4 regions of the Acidovorax sp. 106 genome follow, and region 1 is predicted to be linked to each of the others. Evidence: predicted binding sites of a transcription regulator. Region 1 holds the regulator's gene; each other region holds the start of a gene.
What was found. Region 1 encodes FNR, which switches genes on or off when oxygen is low (the NO sensors DNR and NnrR bind a similar motif). Its sites were predicted from a motif close to TTGATNNNNATCAA; they were not measured.

Region 1 (4,041 bases):
CAGCAGCGAATAGCCCAGCACACGGCCACTGTGAAAAGCCAACTGGCGCAGAACAGAGGGTGCTGCGCTGCGTGGCATCCAGTGCACAGGCTGCTCTGGCGGGAGAGTTCCTGCCACTGAAGCGCCCGCCCCCACCACGGCACCGCAAGGCGCCGAACACATGGCAATGCAGTGGGTACCACCCAGGAGCCCCATCACCAACGCAGTCCAGGCCACGGCACCAGTCATATCGAGTGTCAGATGATGCGAGAGAACTTGGCACGCGTGCGATCAGCCTGCAGGTAGCGATCAAACACCATGGCAATGCCACGCACAAAGAACCACCCCATGGCCGTGACACGCACACCCTCGTCACCGACCTCCACCAGGCCTTGGGTCTGCATGTCCTGGAGCTGATCCAACTCAGCAGCAAAGTAGCGGCGGAAGTCAATCAGCCAAGCCTGCTCCATGGGCTCAATGAGCAACTCTCCTTGGCACATCAAGGCCATGATGGCAGCACGTCGCACCAGATCGTCCCGATTCAGTGCCAAGCCACGGACCACGGGCAAACGCCCCTGGTCGAGGTGGTCGTAGTACTCATCCAGGGTCTTGGCATTTTGGCTATAGGTGGCACCAATGCGCCCAATGGCCGATACGCCCAAGCCAATCAGATCGCAGTCAGGCTGCGTGCTGTACCCCTGGAAATTACGGTGCAAGCGCCCTTGCCGCTTGGCAATGGCCAGGGCATCGGTGGGCAGCGCGAAATGGTCCATCCCCACATACACGTAGCCCGCCTCCAAAAAGGCATCCAGCGAACGCGACAACATGGCCACCTTGGCTCCGCCCGTAGGCAGCTCGGCAGTGATGATGCGACGCTGGGGCTTGAAGCGGTCTGGCAAGTGAGCATAAGCGTACAGCGCAATCCGATCCGGGCGGAGCTGAGCGATCTGGGACAGCGTACGGTCAAAAGATTCAGGGGTCTGGCGTGGCAAACCGTAAATCAAATCCACATTGATGGAATCAAACCCAATGGACCGGGCGGACTCTACCAAAGCAAAGACCTGCTCGGCGGGCTGCACGCGGTGCACGGCCTTTTGTACCTCGGTGTCAAAGTCTTGCACACCAAAACTCAGCCGGTTAAAACCCAACTCGGCCAACAAGGCCAAGCGCTCTGCATTCACAGTCCGCGGGTCCACCTCGATCGAATACTCACCCCCAGGCGCCAGCGTGAAGCTGCGCTTGAGCATAGACATGAGTTCGCGCAAGCCCTCATCCGAGAGAAACGTCGGCGTCCCCCCCCCCAAATGCAGCTGACTGACCACCTGCCCTACACCGCACTGGGCCGTGTGCAGATCAATCTCACGGCTCAGGTAGCGCAAATAGACATCGGCGCGGTCATGGTGTTTGGTGATGATCTTGTTGCAAGCGCAGTAGTAGCATAGCGACTCGCAAAACGGAATGTGCACGTAAAGCGACAATGGCATCGCCTTGGCACCTGTTCCCAGATGCCTCTGCGCCAATGCCAAGGCATATTCCTCTTGGCCAAATGCCTCCACGAAACGGTCTGCCGTGGGGTAGGAGGTGTATCGAGGGCCTGGCACGTCAAAGCGGGTCAGGAGTTCTGGGGTAACTGCGGTCATGGGGATATCCTTGCGTACTAGCTTACTGTGCCGCACCCCTCCTCTTGCGTCCTTGACCTGCATCAAGTGAAGTCATCTCCACAAGAGCGACAATTTGATGCATATCATCTGCTGCTACTCGCAGACCGAGGCATACCGGCCTCCCTCGTCGTGCACGATATGCCCGAACATCAACCAGGTTTCTGTGCCATGAATCCGCTCACCATCAAAGTCGCTTGCTCCAACTGCAACCTCCGCGAGCTTTGCATGCCCGTTGGCCTCAATGACGAACAGCTGCAGCGCATCGACGAGGTGGTGGCCGTGCGCCGCAAAGTCAAGCGCGGCGGCACACTTTTTCGCAATGGCGAAGCCTTCACCTCGCTGTACGCCATTCGCACAGGTTTCTTCAAGACCTGTGTCGCCACTGAGGATGGTCGCGACCAAGTCACGGGCTTTCAAATGGCCGGTGAGATCATCGGCCTGGATGGCATTGTCAATGATCACCATACCTGCGACGCCGTGGCGCTGGAAGACGCCGAAGTCTGTGTGATGCCGTTTGATCGCATTGAAGAACTCTCACGCGAAGTAACGGCACTGCAGCACCATGTGCACAAAATCATGAGCCGCGAAATCGTGCGCGAACACGGCGTGATGCTTCTTTTGGGCAGCATGCGGGCTGAAGAGCGCTTGGCGGCATTCCTGCTCAACCTGGTACAGCGCCTGCATGCTCGCGGCTTCTCTCAATCGGAGTTGGTGCTGCGCATGACCCGGGAAGAAATTGGCAGCTACCTGGGCCTCAAATTGGAAACCGTGAGCCGCACTTTCTCCAAATTCGTAGAGGATGGAACCGTCGAAGTTCGCCAGCGCCACGTACGAATCTTGGACACCGATGCCCTGCGCCGCATCGTGAACAATCAGCAAGCATGCCATTGAGCAACCTGCTTGCAGGGCATGCCCAACGGTAGCTTGCAACCCACATCAAGGGCAAGATGGTGTCTTGCGGCAATCGTCAGGCCGGTCTTGGTCAGGCACAGGGCAGCGGTTGAGTTCAAACGGTGACATGGCCAGCAGCGTGGTCATGGCACCCGACAACATGGTGAGCGCCCAAAAGGCAAAGAACGCCAGGGTGTAAACCCCCTGCCGAGACAACGCCAGCGGCTGTCCAAACCAGTGCAGGTCTTGGGGGTCCACCATGGCAAACACCAACACCTCCAAAGCCCCGGCGACCAAAAAAGCAGGCCAAGCAATCCACATCAAACGCTGTGTCCACATCGTGGTGTCTCCGTATGGTTTTGAGAAGGCGTCGAAGCCTGGGCCTACCGCCATGGAGGCCCTGACCCCGCAACTAGCGGGGCTGGTCTTTGAGTGGTGTCACGGCATGGTTGCGGCCCTTGAGCGCAGGTGCCATGCCGGGCTCCGGATTCTCCAGCCTCTTGTTGATGTCAATGCCTTGCTGGTAGTAGTCTTCAGCAACCACAGGGTCAGGACTGGACACTGCAATCCACAAGGTGACGAAGCCCGCCACTACGACGATCGCGGGGCCTGAGAGCACCAGCCAAACATGGCCAAACTTCCACCAAGGGGCAGCCTGGACGGGTGCGGGTGCGGGTGCTGAAGAGGAAATCGAAGACATAGCAAACTCCATCAAAACGGGTAAAACAGCGAGACCACAGGCTGCTTACCGAGGAACCAAAAAGACAGTTTTTTCCGATACATGGGCGCCACCACCTTCCGCCCCAATCTCAAACGTCACAGGATGCGAACCCGGCGTTGCGGACCCATAGGGCACCTGCAAACGCACCGCCACCCAGCGTGACTGCGCAGGCTCAATGTCCACAGCAGCCTCCGATACGACCTCCAAGCCCTCCAGCCCCTTGGCTGCTACGTGGTAGCGCTGAGGCAACTCCGTCGCATTCATGATCTGGATACGGTAGATGTTCTCCAGCTTACCGCCCGCAACGATGCGAGACAAGGCGGCACGATCCCGCACAACGTCGACCTTCAAAGGCGTTCTGGTCATCAGGCTGGCAAGCATGGCCACACACAAGGTCACCAGCACGGCGCTGTAAATCAACACACGGGGCCGCAACACGCGCCGTAGGATCTGGGACTGCGACCAGCGCTTCACGACGCCATTCTGGGTAGTGAACCGAATCAAGCCACGGGGGTACTTCACCTTGTCCATGACAGTGTTGCACGCATCCACGCACAACCCGCACCCAATGCACTCGTACTGCAGCCCTTTGCGAATATCAATACCCACAGGGCACACCTGCACACACAGCGTGCAGTCGATGCAATCCCCGAGACCCTTCGCCTTGTGATCTACGGTCTTGCTGCGTGGCCCACGTGGCTCACCACGCGCAACGTCGTAGCTGACGATGAGCGTGTCCTTGTCAAACATGGCGCTCTGAAAGCGTGCATAGGGACACATGTACTTGCA
Region 2 (4,041 bases), 3.6 Mb from region 1:
ATGCGGCCCGCGCCGCCGCTCAAAGCGGCAGGCAGCGCCACAGTGGCGGCGCGCAGGGTGTCGGTCTGGTAGTCGTACAGGCTGGCGGCCACCTCCCAGTCGAACGTGCCCTGGGTGTGGCTCTTGACCGACAGGCCGTGCATGAGATGCGTGAGGTCTTCGTTGGACACATTGAAGTCGGTGGGTGTGAGCGCAAACGAGCGGCCATTGATGTTGACCGTGCCGCTGTAGACCGCATTGCCGTTGGCATCGCGCAGGTAGCTGGTGGGCCGCCCTTCGGATTCGTTGTGCCACCAGCCAAAGGTGTAGGCAGCCCGCACGGTGGGCGAGAAGTCGTAGGCGATCTTGGCCTTGATGTGATCTTGCTGCGTGTGGTATTGCGTGGCGGTGCCCAGCAGGTACCAGGGCTGGTTGCTGCGGTTATTGCCCAGCACCGCGCCCGTCACGGGCGTACCCGCATTGCCCACGGTACCAGCGGACACGAGGCGCGTGGGGAAGGTGAGCGGCTGGCCTTCGCTGTCGGTCTTGTTGAAGTTGAGAAACCAGGACCAGTCGCCATTCTTGTTACCCACCGAGGCGCTCACCTGTTTGCCCGCGTAGCTGGTACTGGTGCCATACAGGTCAAACGGTTGGTGCTGGGTACTGACCTTGCCGTGCGCCTCAAATTTTGTCGGCATGCGCGTGACGTAGTCCACCACTGCGCCCACCGAGTTGCCTGCGTACGCGGCCGAGAACGGGCCGTAGAGCACGTCCACGCGCTCGATCTCTTCGGGCGTGACCAGCATCCAGCGCGGTGCATTGGTGGGGCCGTTGCCCAGGTAGTTGCTGAGCAAAATGCCGTCAGCAAACACCATGGACCGCGCCGGGTTGCCCGTGCCCGAGGCGCGGGTGGACAACACTGCGTGGTTGTAGTCGCCGATGTAGCGCTTGCGCACCAGCAGGCTGGGCAGGTACTTGAGGGCGTCTTCGCTGTCGGTGGCGTTGATCGCATGCTCGATCTGCTCGCGCGTCACGCCCTCGATGGTGGTGGGGATTTGCGTGGGCAGCGAGGTGGGCTGGCCGCCGGTGATGGTGACCACGCCCAGTTCCTTGACGGGGGCGTTGGAGCCAACGCCGGTGCTGTCAGCAGTCTGGGCGAATGCGGGCACGGCCCCGGTGACCGTGAAGGTGAAGACGAGGGGAAAGGCACTGGCCACGGCCAGCGCCATGCGGCTTTTGCGCATGGGAACTCCTGAATTTCAAGCCAAATAGGCCGCCAGCGCTTATTCAAACAGCGCAAGCAGCTATCAAATGAATAGCTATTTCAGGAGAATGCAGGGGGCCCGCGCGGCGGCAGCGGCGCGGCGGTGCGTGCAGCAATGTGCGCGGCAGGGATGGGGCGCAGTGCATGCGCCAGGGGATGGACCACCGGCAGCTGGGCCTGCGAGGTGGGCGGCGGTGCGCCGACATGCGCACACAGGGGGCAATCCAACGTGTGGCTGGGCATTTCCTTGGCGCCATCGTCGGTTTTGACCAGCATCTTGATGGCGCCAGCGCCGGAGCAAATCAGCTCCATGGCCTGTGGATGGACCAGCGGCGACGCCCCTGCCACACCAATCGACAGGACAAACCACGCCAGCACAAGGCGGGCGAGCCAACGGAGGTGGCGGATGGTTTGCATGGCGCCATTGTAGAAGCGCATCCCTCGCGACCCTTGATCGGCATCAAGCAAGCCCGCCCGACCAGCGCCACATCCACCCTGGACCGCCGCCTGTTCAGAGCTTGACCTCTGTCAACGCAAAGCCTATCAGACAAGCGCACCATGAAAGCGTTCCATCACTTCCAGGAGTTGACCCCATGGACAAGACACAGGCCGCTTCGTATCGACAACAACTGCAGGAGCAGCAAGCGGGTCTTCGGGCCCAGTTGGCACAGCAACGCGGCGAGGCCACAGGCAGGGTGGAGGCCGCCGCCGCACATTTTGCGCACGCAGAGGACTCCCGCGCGCAGGTCGCCTCAGAGCGTACGCTGGAGTTTGCACTGGAAGACCGCGAGACCGAGCACCTCAACGCTATCGCCGCAGCCCTCACCCGCATTGACGCTGGCACCTATGGGGAGTGCACCGACTGCAGCCAAGACATAGCCACAGCCCGCCTGAAAGCCACCCCGGAAGTTGCACGCTGCGTGCATTGCCAAGAGTCCATCGAAACCCACCACAGGCCGGCCCACTAGGCTGCAACAAATCCACCACGCAGGCGTTGTTCGATGACGCCTTTCCCGTTTTTCTTCACTTCAAGAAAGTCAACCCATGAGCACTTTTCACGCTGTTGTCTGGATGGACCATTCCGAAGCCCATGTCGTCATGTTTGACCGCGAACACGTTCAAGCGCAACGCATCAAGTCCCGCAGCCACCACAAGCACCAGGGCAAGGCTGATGACGCCACTGCGCTGTTTGCCGATGTAGCACAAGCCCTGCATGGCTCGCACGAAGTCTTGCTGTGCGGCCCAGGCCTGGCGCGCAACCAGTTCCGCGAGTGGTGCGGCAAGCACAGCACCGCCGTGGCAGCCACAGTGGTCGATTCCGTGGCCGCCGATCACCCCAGCGACGCCCAACTGGTCGCCATGGCACGCCAGTACTTCAAGAAGTTTGACAACATGGCCGCAGACCCGTCCATGGCCTGATCGGTACGCGCTGGGTGGCGTAACCCCGCAGGTAGGACCTGGGGGCGCACGGCCACTGGTCACCGCCACGTCACCCAGCGTCCACGGCAGACTCCCGCCCGGGCACTGGGCTTTGCGCTCAGCGGCGGGAGACCAGCGGCAACGCCCCCAAGGCAAACACCGAGTTAGGGATTTGCAACCGGGCCATCAAAGGACGGGCCACGGGGCCAATGCCCGAATTCTTGCGCGAGGTCTTGGCCTCAGGCTCAGGCGCAGTCACCACGCCTTGGGCTTGTGCTTGTTCCATCAGGTCCTTGAGCGAAACCGATTGCAGGTACTCCAGCACGCGGGCATTGAACGACACCCACAGCTCGCCCGTCATGGCCTTGAGCTGCGCCACCTGGGGGGCGGTGAGCGGCTGGTAGTCGTCCACTTCCATGTTCTCCACCGCCAAAATGATCTCGGCCACGGCGATCTGCTCAGCGCGGCGCGCCAGGGCATAGCCGCCGCCTGGGCCACGGGTGCTTTCCACCAGGCCCGCACGGCGCAGCGCACTGAACAATTGCTCTAGGTACGACAGCGACGTGCCTTGACGCTGGCTGATCGTTGTCAGCGACACCGGCTTCATTCTCTGATGCAAGGCCAGATCCGTCATGGCCGATACAGCGACTTTTCCTCGGGTCGTAATACGCATGGCAACTCCTTGTGAACACCCATCTGTGAAACGACTGGCAAGGCTCTCATCGCCCTGCCAGACACCCACTGTAGTGCGTTCAACACTTCGCGTATATTCGTTTTATTGATAAAAACACTTCGATTTTTACGATCAATAAAGCGATACCATGAACTTCAAACACCTCCGATACTTCTGGACCGCCGCCAAGGCCGGGGGCGTCATGCGCGCTGGCGAACAATTGCACACCACCCCCCAAACGCTGTCCGGGCAGATCAATCAACTGGAAGAATGGCTGGGACATGAGCTGTTTCGCAAACGCGGCCGGGGCTTGGAGCTGACCAACGAGGGGCGCATTGCCTTGGGCTATGCGGAACAGATTTTTGCGCTGAGCGATGAGTTGGAAAAGTCCATTCGCCTGCCCCGGGGGCACTCTAAACCTCTGGAGTTCAAGGTGGGTGTGGCAGATTCGGTCGCAAAATCCGTCGCTTACCACCTGCTGGAGCCCGCGCTGGGCATGAAGGAGCAGGTGCACATGACCTGCCACGAAGGCAAATTCCCCGAGCTGCTCGCCCAGCTCAGCATCCATCGGCTGGACCTGCTGCTGGCCGATGAACCAGCCTCCAAGAAAATTGGGGTCAAGGCCTTCAACCATGCACTGGGGTCGTCCAGCATGAGTTTCTTCTGCGCACCAGCACTCAAAAACGAGCTGCAGGGGCCATTTCCG
Region 3 (4,041 bases), 2.7 Mb from region 1:
GACTGGGGCCCCGAGGGTTTCACGGCGCAGTGGCGCCTGTCGTCGCTTGCCACCACAGCGCAGCAAGACATCTTGAATGGCCGGCGCATTTGCGTGGGTGGCTATGACGACAGCCCGGTGCAGTACCCCACCGACGGCAGCTCGCCCAGCACCACGCCACGCGACTGCGCCGACAGCTTCAGCGTGGCCTTTGTGGACCCGGTGAACCCCTACACCCTGGCAGACCGCGCCACCAAGTACGGCCTGCTGTTCATCGCCCTCACCTTTGTGGCCGTGGGTTTGTTTGAGCTGATGAAGCGCTTGCGCGTGCACCCGGTGCAGTACCTGCTAGTGGGCTCGGCCATTTGCAGCTTCTTCTTGCTGCTGGTGAGCTTGTCGGAGCACCTCGCGTTTGGCTGGTCGTACCTGGCGGCCGCCACGGCCTGTGTGCTGCTGCTGGGCTACTACGCCAGCCACATGCTGGGCAGCCTGGCGCGCGGCATTCCGCTGGGGGCGGGCATGGCGCTGCTGTATGGCCTGCTGTACGTGCTGCTGCAGCTGGAGCAAACGGCGCTGGCGGTGGGCTCGATTGCGCTGTTCTTGGTGCTGACGGCGGTGATGGTGCTGACCCGCAAGGTGAATTGGTATGGCCTGACGCCTGCGCCGCGCAACCCGAACGCCGCTACGGGTGCGGCCACCACAACGGACAAGGACGCCCCATGAAGCACATCCCAACCCAAGGCAGAGAAGAAGAAGCGATGTTGGGTGGAGCAGCCCCTGCCACACCCAACCACGGCCCCTGGGGCCACCACCTGGTGCGAGCAGAGGCCGGGGGCACACAGCCCCCACGGCGATCGCCCGCAGGCTTGTCTGCCGCTGAGGCCCAGCGGGTAGAGCGTTACCACCAACGGCTGCTGGCGGCCCTGCGTGCCAAAGACCGCCGGGCGCTGCAAACCGCCAAGCAGGCTGTGCTGCGCAGCGCCTACCGCGAGCCCGCCACCGCCGCACTGCGGCGCGCGCTGCGCGAGTTGTCGTGGTGCATGGCAGGCATGCTGCTGCCGCGATAGGTCTGGGCTGCGGCGCTTGCGCACCGGGCGGGGGTGGTGCTGCAGGCCGACAGGGCCTTGGCTTCGACAGGCTCAGTCGAACGGGTGAGATGGCTGCCGTGTAGGCCGGGTTAGCGCAGCGTAACCCGACGTGAACGCTGCAGGCCCTGTGGGCGTCGGGTTACGCCCTTACGGGCTAACCCGACCTACGGGGTCTGATGGGCCCTGGCTTTGACAAGCTCAGCCCGAACGGGTGGGGGAGGTGGTGGGAGGTGGGATGGGTGAGTCCGAGACGGGTCACATAGCCATTCAGCCATTTTGGCCTCCAGGGCTTCCTAACCAAGCGCTAGCAGCTATGTATTTAATAGCAATTGCCTTGCAGACTGCAGCCCCACCCCTCAGGCCGCTTCCGCCGTGACCGCAGCGGGCTGGTCAACACAACCATGGGTGCTGCCACAGCCGTGGATCAACTCGCCAGGCAGTGCGCCAGGGGCGTGCACCACGCCTGTCACGGGGTCAAAGCCCACGCGGCGCAGGTGCAGGGCCAGCGAGGCGTCCATCATCTGAGCATGCTGCGGAAACCACTGGGCCAGCTCGCCCGTCATGATGCGGATGGGCTGGAGATCGCCCTGCTCGGCGCGCACGATGCCCTCGCGCATCACCTGCAGCACCACCTTGTGCTGCGTGGTGTGACAGTTGCCGGAGGCAAAGCGCGTGGCTGCCATCCAGGCGTCTTCCTGGCCAAAGTGGTGTTCGGTGTGGTCTACCAGGGCCTGCCATTGCTGCGCCACCGTGGCGTCGTCGGCTTGCTCGACTTGCGCCAGCAGGTCTACGAACTCGCGGTGGGTATCGTCCATGAGCGGCAAATCCAGCGCCAGTGCGTCAGACCATTCCAGTGCAGCCATTTTTGTTCCTCGGTGTGTGACAAAAAGGGCAGCTTAGGGACAACCACGCAGCGGCCTTTGACCCAAATCAGTGGACGGCCACACCGGCTTTCATTCGGTAACAAATTCCATCGCCGCAGGCTTTTGGGGTGCTTTCACATCACCCCAGAAGCCTGCGGCGCCAAGAGCCCCACTCAGCCCCACACCAGACGCTGGTGCACAGGCGCGCTCCGAAGAGCGGCCCCGAGGCCATGCGGGCCGATCAACTCTGACCGTACTGGCGCTTGGCGTCGTCCACGCACTTGGACTTGAGGTCGCCCGCCAGCGCATCGCAGCGCTCCTTGGCGGCCTTGTAATTGGCTTCGTTTTTCTCGGCAGCGGCGTCCTTGCGCGCTTCTGCCACACCGGCAGCCTTTTCGATGACTGTCTCACCGGGCTTGGCTACGGCCTTGGCGACCTTGGCGTTTTCCTTGGCCGTCACGTGGGCCGCCTTGGCGTCCTTCACACACACGTCCTTGGCGTTGCCGCTCAGGTCATCGCACTTTTCCTTGGCAAGGGCGTAGTCGGCATCGGCGCGGGCCTCGCGGGCCTTGTAGGCGGTTTTGTCGCTGGGCTTGTACTGGGCCTCCAGGTCTGCCTTGGCTACGTTCTCAGTGCCCTTGGCTTCCTTTTGGCAAATGTCCTTGGCGTTGCCGCTGAGGGCATCGCATTTTTGCTTGTTCATTTTGTAGTCCGCCGAAATTTGGTCTTTGGCGTTCTTGTACTCGGGCTGGCCCATGGCCAGCGCAGAGGTGGCCAGCAAGGTGGCGGCAGACAGGGCGATCAGGTTGCGCGTCAGCAGGGTGTGTTTGAAGTGCATGGTGCTTCTCCTCGGTATTCGGTGGGGGAGCGGCCGGGCCGATAGGCCTGGCCGCGTGGGCAGTGCGCGCGCCCAAAGCGTTGCGCAAGGGTGCGGCACACTGAGACTGACGCAGGCAGGTCAGTCGTTGAAGTGGAATGTGGGGTGGCGCGATTGCCAGTCCGTGAGCTGCTTTTCGGCAGCGTCGCGGGCCAGGCCCTGGCGCTCTTGCAGCTTGCCCAGCAGCTGCTCGCGGCGACCGGCAATCACGTCGAAATCGTCGTCAGTGAGCTTGCCCCACTGCTCGACCATCTTGCCCTTGAATTGCTTCCAGTTGCCCTTGATGGTGTCTTCGTTCATGGCTTGCATCCTTCGTCCAACTCGCCTCAGCCATCCGCCCGAAATGCGCGAAACATCTGCGTGATGCGATGGGATTGACTGTAGAAACGAACGCGGCGGACTGGCGTAGTCCGCGCCACGCAGGCTGCGTGGGCGCAGGACTACGGACCTGCCGGACAACTCCGCGCGGCTGTAGGCCGTAGCGCCGCGAGCGCCCGCACGCCACAACAACGCTGCGCAGATGGAATGCTTTTTGCAGCCCACCTCGCAGCGCCCTGAGGGCGCCAAAGATGGCAAAGGCAAGGACGTATCACAGGTGTATCAGTGCAAGGCACAGAGCGTGTCTTCATGTAACGACTGTATCCATTGCTCACATATCCACGGGATACAGAAAAGCGCCTTGCTTCTTACACTTTCTAGTGCATTTCCACGATGGCTCACACGATGACAACAACAACTTACGAGGAGCCTTTGCACGCTGCGGCGGCAGAGGACGCAGAGGGCAACACCCGACCAGCCATGGCAACTGCGCCAGCCGAGGTGGAGACCAGCGTGCCACGCGCTCCACTGGCCGCGTTGATGGCCAGCGTAGCACTGGCAGCCTGCGGTGGCGGTAGCGAGGGCACGGCCGCACCGCCTGTCAGCACCACGCCCGCAACCCCCACCCCGTCACCGGTTCCCACTCCATCGCCCGCACCGACGCCGAGCCCCACAACACCCGCTCCGACACCCGCGCCCACACCTGCTCCTGCTCCGGCGCCCTCACCGTCGCCCACGCCAGCCCCAGCCCCCAGCCCATCGCCTGCGCCGTCTCCATCGCCCAGCCCGGCCCCAGCCCCCAGCCCCTACACCTACAAGACCGCCGCCACCGACCAGGAGGCCGCGCGCTTTTTGCTGCAAGCGCAGTTCAGCGCGTCCCCTGCCGAAATCGCCGCCGTGCGCAGCGTGGGGTACG
Region 4 (4,041 bases), 270 kb from region 1:
GTGCCTGCTGGCCGCCCCCGAGGGCGTGGCCACGCTGCAAAAGGCCCACCCTGATGTACCGATCTTCACCGCCGCCATCGACCGCGAACTCAACGACCACGGCTACATCCTGCCGGGTCTGGGCGACGCAGGCGACCGCATCTTCGGCACCAAGTAAAGCCCTGCGCCTGCCATGCAGGCGTGGAAGGCGTGGTTCTGACCCACAAAAAACGCCGCAGGGCTTGATACCCTGCGGCGTTTTTTTTGCGCCCTATTGTCCAGCTAGGGCGCTGATGCCTCTGCACACTGTGCGGGCAACCCGCACAGTGGCATGGGCCATCAATACACGTCGTGCTGCGTGTTGTTGATGTTGAAGTGACCCGTAGGCGTGACCAGGCGTGGGTCCTTGATCACAGCCTTGAGCTTGAGGGTCTTGTCGTCCACCACCACCAGGGCAGATTGCTTGTCCTTGGCAGACCAGACGGCAAACCACACCTCGTCGCCCGCCTTGTTGAACTCTGGCTGCACCACGCGCTTGGCACCGCCATCATCAGGCAGGCCAGCCCACTCGGCAATCGGCAGCACGGTGTAGCCCTTGTCCAGGTTCTTGATGTCGTACACCACCACCGACTGCGAGACCTTTGGATCAGGATTCAGTGGAGCGTCCGAGTACAAGTGCTGCGACTTGGGGTGGCTCTTGATGAACAGCGCACCGCCGCCTGGGCCCTTGAGCTTGGCCACTTCCTTGAACGCATACTGGGCATGCTTCTTGGGGTCGGTGCCGATCAGCGAGATGGTCTCGTCACCCAAGTGACCCGTGGACCACACAGGACCGAACTTGGGGTGCACAAAGTTGGCGCCACGGCCTGGGTGAGGGATCTTGCCCACGTCCACCACGGCTTGCAGCTTGCCTTCCTTGGCATCCACCACACCAATCTTGTTGCTGTTGTTAGCGGCCACCATGAAGTAGCGCTTGGTCGAATCCCAGCCACCGTCGTGCAGGAAGCGGGCCGAACCCAGCTCGGTGATCTTGAGGGCGTCCACATCCTTGTAGTCCACCATCAGCGTCTTGCCGGTTTCCTTCACGTTCACGATGAACTCAGGCTTGAAGTGCGAAGCCACGATCGAGGCCACGCGGGGCTCGGGGTGGTACTCCTGCGTGTCCACCGTCATGCCACGGGTCGAGACGATCTTCATGGGCTCCAGCGTGTCGCCATTCATGATGACGAACTGAGGGGGCCAGTAAGCGCCAGCAATGGCCAGCTTGTCGGTGAAGTCGCCTTCCTTGCCCTTGTACTTGGAGGTGTCCACCGAACGGGCTTCCAGGCCAATGCGGATTTCAGCGACGTTGTCGGGCTTGGCCATCCACAGATCGATCATGTTCACGCGGCCATCGCGGCCGATCACGAACAGGTAGCGGCCCGATGCCGAGGTGCGCGAGATGTGCACCGCGTAGCCGGTCTTGATGATGTTGATGATCTGCTTGGTGTCGCCATCGATCAGCGCCACTTCGCCCGCATCACGCAGCGTGGTCGAGAAGATGTTGGCGATGTTGTAATCGTTCATCTTCTTGGTTGGGCGGTCCTTCGGCGGCACCAGCACCTTCCAGGTCTTCTTCATGTCCGCCATGCTCCACTCGGGAGGCATAGGGGGGTCTTGCTGGATGTAGCGGGCCATCATGTCCACGTCGGACTCGCTCATCTCACCCGAAGTCTGCCAGTTAGGCATGCCAGCGGGCGAGCCGTAGGCGATGAACACCTTGAGGTAATCCGTGCCCTTGGGCAGCGTCACATCAGGCGTCAGGGGCTTACCGGTGGCGCCCTTGCGCAGCACGCCGTGGCAGCCAGCGCAACGCTCAAAGTAAGTTTGGCGAGCACGGTCAAACTCGGCCTGCGTCATTTTGGGCGCGGCAGGGTTTGTGCTTTGGTACATCGGCTGATTGGCCAAAGGGGACGAGCCTGCCTGGTAGTTCATCTCGGCGGGTGTCACGCTCTTCTTGTCATCGGCATACGCCGTAAGGGCCAGAGTGGACATTGCCAGTGCCGCAAGGCGCGCCAGCTTTCGGGTTGTCATGGGGACTCCTTGTATGTCGCGGCCCAAGATGGCTCATTCCATCCCTCCAACTGGCCTGCTGCGGGCTGCGACGACTGGGTTTCAGCAGGCTCGCGGCCATTCTTCGCCAGCCTCCCCACCGCCGCTTTGATACCTATCAAATGATTCATTCAACATGCACTATTAAACCAACATCCAACGGCTGCATAGAGGGAAATCCTTGATCACGTCACGACCGGCATGGAAGGCAGCCCGCCATGCACTTCTGGCAGACTGTGCAGCGCAATCCCGCCATGGAACGCCCGCCGCACAGCTGCCTGCGCGAGGGCCATCGCTGGCGTGCAAATTGCTAGTTTCATCGTGTTCTGGAGGCCCTGCACGGCCTCTCCTTCGCCAGTCCCACCCAAGGAACCGCACCATGACCACTCGCCGCATCTTCACCGGACGCCTGCTCTGCACCTCCATGGCCCTCTCAGCCGCCATGGCGATGGCGCCCTCACTGGCTGCAGCGCAGTCCAAGCTCAAGGTCGCAGCGATCTACACGGTGCCCTTTGAGCAGCAATGGGTCAGCCGCATCCACAAGGCCCTCAAGGCGGCCGAAGCGCGCGGAGAGATCGAATACAAGGCCAGTGAAAACGTCAGCAACGCCGACTACGAGCGCGTGATGCGCGAATACGCCACCGGCGGCAACCAGCTCATCGTGGGCGAGGCTTTTGCGGTAGAAGCCGCCGCCCGCAAGGTGGCCAAGGACTTCCCCAAAACCTCATTCCTGCTCGGCTCGTCGGGCAAGCCGCAGGCGCCCAATTTCAGCGTGTTCGACAACTACATCCAGGAGCCTGCCTACCTCAGCGGCATGATCGCGGGCGGCATGACCAAGTCCAACAAGATCGGCATGGTGGGCGGCTTCCCCATCCCCGAGGTCAACCGCCTGATGCACGCCTTCATGGCCGGCGCCAAAGAGACCAACCCCAAGGTCGAGTTCACCATCACCTTCATCAACAGCTGGTTTGACCCACCCAAGGCCAAGGAAGCCACCTTCGCCATGATCGACAAGGGCGCCGACGTGCTGTATGCCGAGCGCTTTGGCGTGAGCGACGCGGCCAAGGAAAAAGGCAAGCTCGCCATCGGCAACGTGATCGACACCCAGCCGCAGTACCCCGACACCGTGGTGGCCTCTGCCCTGTGGCACATGGAGCCCAGCATCGACCGCGCGCTGAAGCTGGTCAAGGACGGCAAATTCACCGCCGAGGACTACGGCCCGTATTCGATGATGAAGCACAAGGGCTCGGAGCTCGCGCCCCTGGGCACTTTCGAGAAGAAGGTGCCCGCCGATATCGTCGCCAAGGTCAAGGCCAAAGAAGCCGACATCCTGGCGGGCAAGTTCACAGTGAAGGTAGACGACAGCCAGCCCAAATCCACGGCCAAGTAAGCACGGCGGGCGCCCTGCCCGCTTGCCATTTCGATGGCGTGAACAGGCCACCCTCACAACGCGGTGGCCTGTTTTTTGAACGCCCACCGCAATGAACCGCTGACAAGGCACCCCATGACCTCACTCCCCGTCGCAAAGGCCTCGCAGGTCACCCGCTGTTCACGTCTTTTGGGCGCTGCGGCATTGGCCGCCATGGTCGCAGGCTGCGCTGCCACAGCGCCCGGCAAGACGGCGGTCCGGCTGGACGATACGCCCCGCATCGCCGTCATCTCCGCCTTCGCCCCCGAGCTGACCGTGCTGCTGCCCGAGGTGCAGCAGCCCGCCAAACACAGCATCAACGGCGTAGAGTTCACCACCGGCACGCTCGAAGGCAAACCCGTGGTGGTGTTCCTGTCGGGCATCAGCATGACCAACGCGGCCATGAACACCCAACTGGTGCTGGACCGCTTCAATGTGAGCCATGTGGTCTTCAGCGGCATTGCAGGCGGCGTCAACCCCAGCCTGCACATCGGCGACGTAACGGTGCCCGCGCAGTGGGGCCAGTACATGGAATGGCTGATGGCGCGCGAAGACCAACCCGG

Region 2: C8C98_RS05360 (TraR/DksA family transcriptional regulator) is a predicted target of FNR. The motif match lies at 1,694-1,707, and genes of this name have one in related genera.
Region 3: C8C98_RS09345 (hemerythrin domain-containing protein) is a predicted target of FNR. The motif match lies at 1,988-2,001, and genes of this name have one in related genera.
Region 4: C8C98_RS19850 (nitrite reductase) is a predicted target of FNR. The motif match lies at 2,179-2,192, and genes of this name have one in related genera.

What each region holds. Positions count from the first base shown of each region.
Region 1 covers NZ_RCCC01000001.1:4,788,950-4,792,990, forward strand. Annotated here, with positions in the region: gene C8C98_RS21045 (sulfite exporter TauE/SafE family protein) at 1-228, opposite strand, end outside; gene hemN (oxygen-independent coproporphyrinogen III oxidase) at 237-1,619, opposite strand; gene fnr (fumarate/nitrate reduction transcriptional regulator Fnr) at 1,809-2,531, shown strand; gene C8C98_RS21060 (hypothetical protein) at 2,577-2,870, opposite strand; gene C8C98_RS21065 (FixH family protein) at 2,944-3,231, opposite strand; gene ccoG (cytochrome c oxidase accessory protein CcoG) at 3,277-4,041, opposite strand, start outside.
Region 2 covers NZ_RCCC01000001.1:1,198,480-1,202,520, forward strand. Annotated here, with positions in the region: gene C8C98_RS05350 (TonB-dependent receptor) at 1-1,223, opposite strand, end outside; gene C8C98_RS05355 (DUF2946 family protein) at 1,304-1,660, opposite strand; gene C8C98_RS05360 (TraR/DksA family transcriptional regulator) at 1,837-2,211, shown strand; gene C8C98_RS05365 (hypothetical protein) at 2,288-2,662, shown strand; gene C8C98_RS05370 (Rrf2 family transcriptional regulator) at 2,781-3,335, opposite strand; gene nhaR (transcriptional activator NhaR) at 3,484-4,041, shown strand, end outside.
Region 3 covers NZ_RCCC01000001.1:2,109,699-2,113,739, reverse strand. Annotated here, with positions in the region: gene creD (cell envelope integrity protein CreD) at 1-702, shown strand, start outside; gene C8C98_RS22055 (hypothetical protein) at 699-1,046, shown strand; gene C8C98_RS09345 (hemerythrin domain-containing protein) at 1,424-1,930, opposite strand; gene C8C98_RS09340 (hypothetical protein) at 2,172-2,768, opposite strand; gene C8C98_RS09335 (CsbD family protein) at 2,889-3,107, opposite strand; gene C8C98_RS09330 (DUF1800 family protein) at 3,531-4,041, shown strand, end outside.
Region 4 covers NZ_RCCC01000001.1:4,517,312-4,521,352, forward strand. Annotated here, with positions in the region: gene upp (uracil phosphoribosyltransferase) at 1-157, shown strand, start outside; gene C8C98_RS19850 (nitrite reductase) at 319-2,052, opposite strand; gene C8C98_RS19855 (BMP family protein) at 2,450-3,460, shown strand; gene C8C98_RS19860 (5'-methylthioadenosine/S-adenosylhomocysteine nucleosidase) at 3,575-4,041, shown strand, end outside.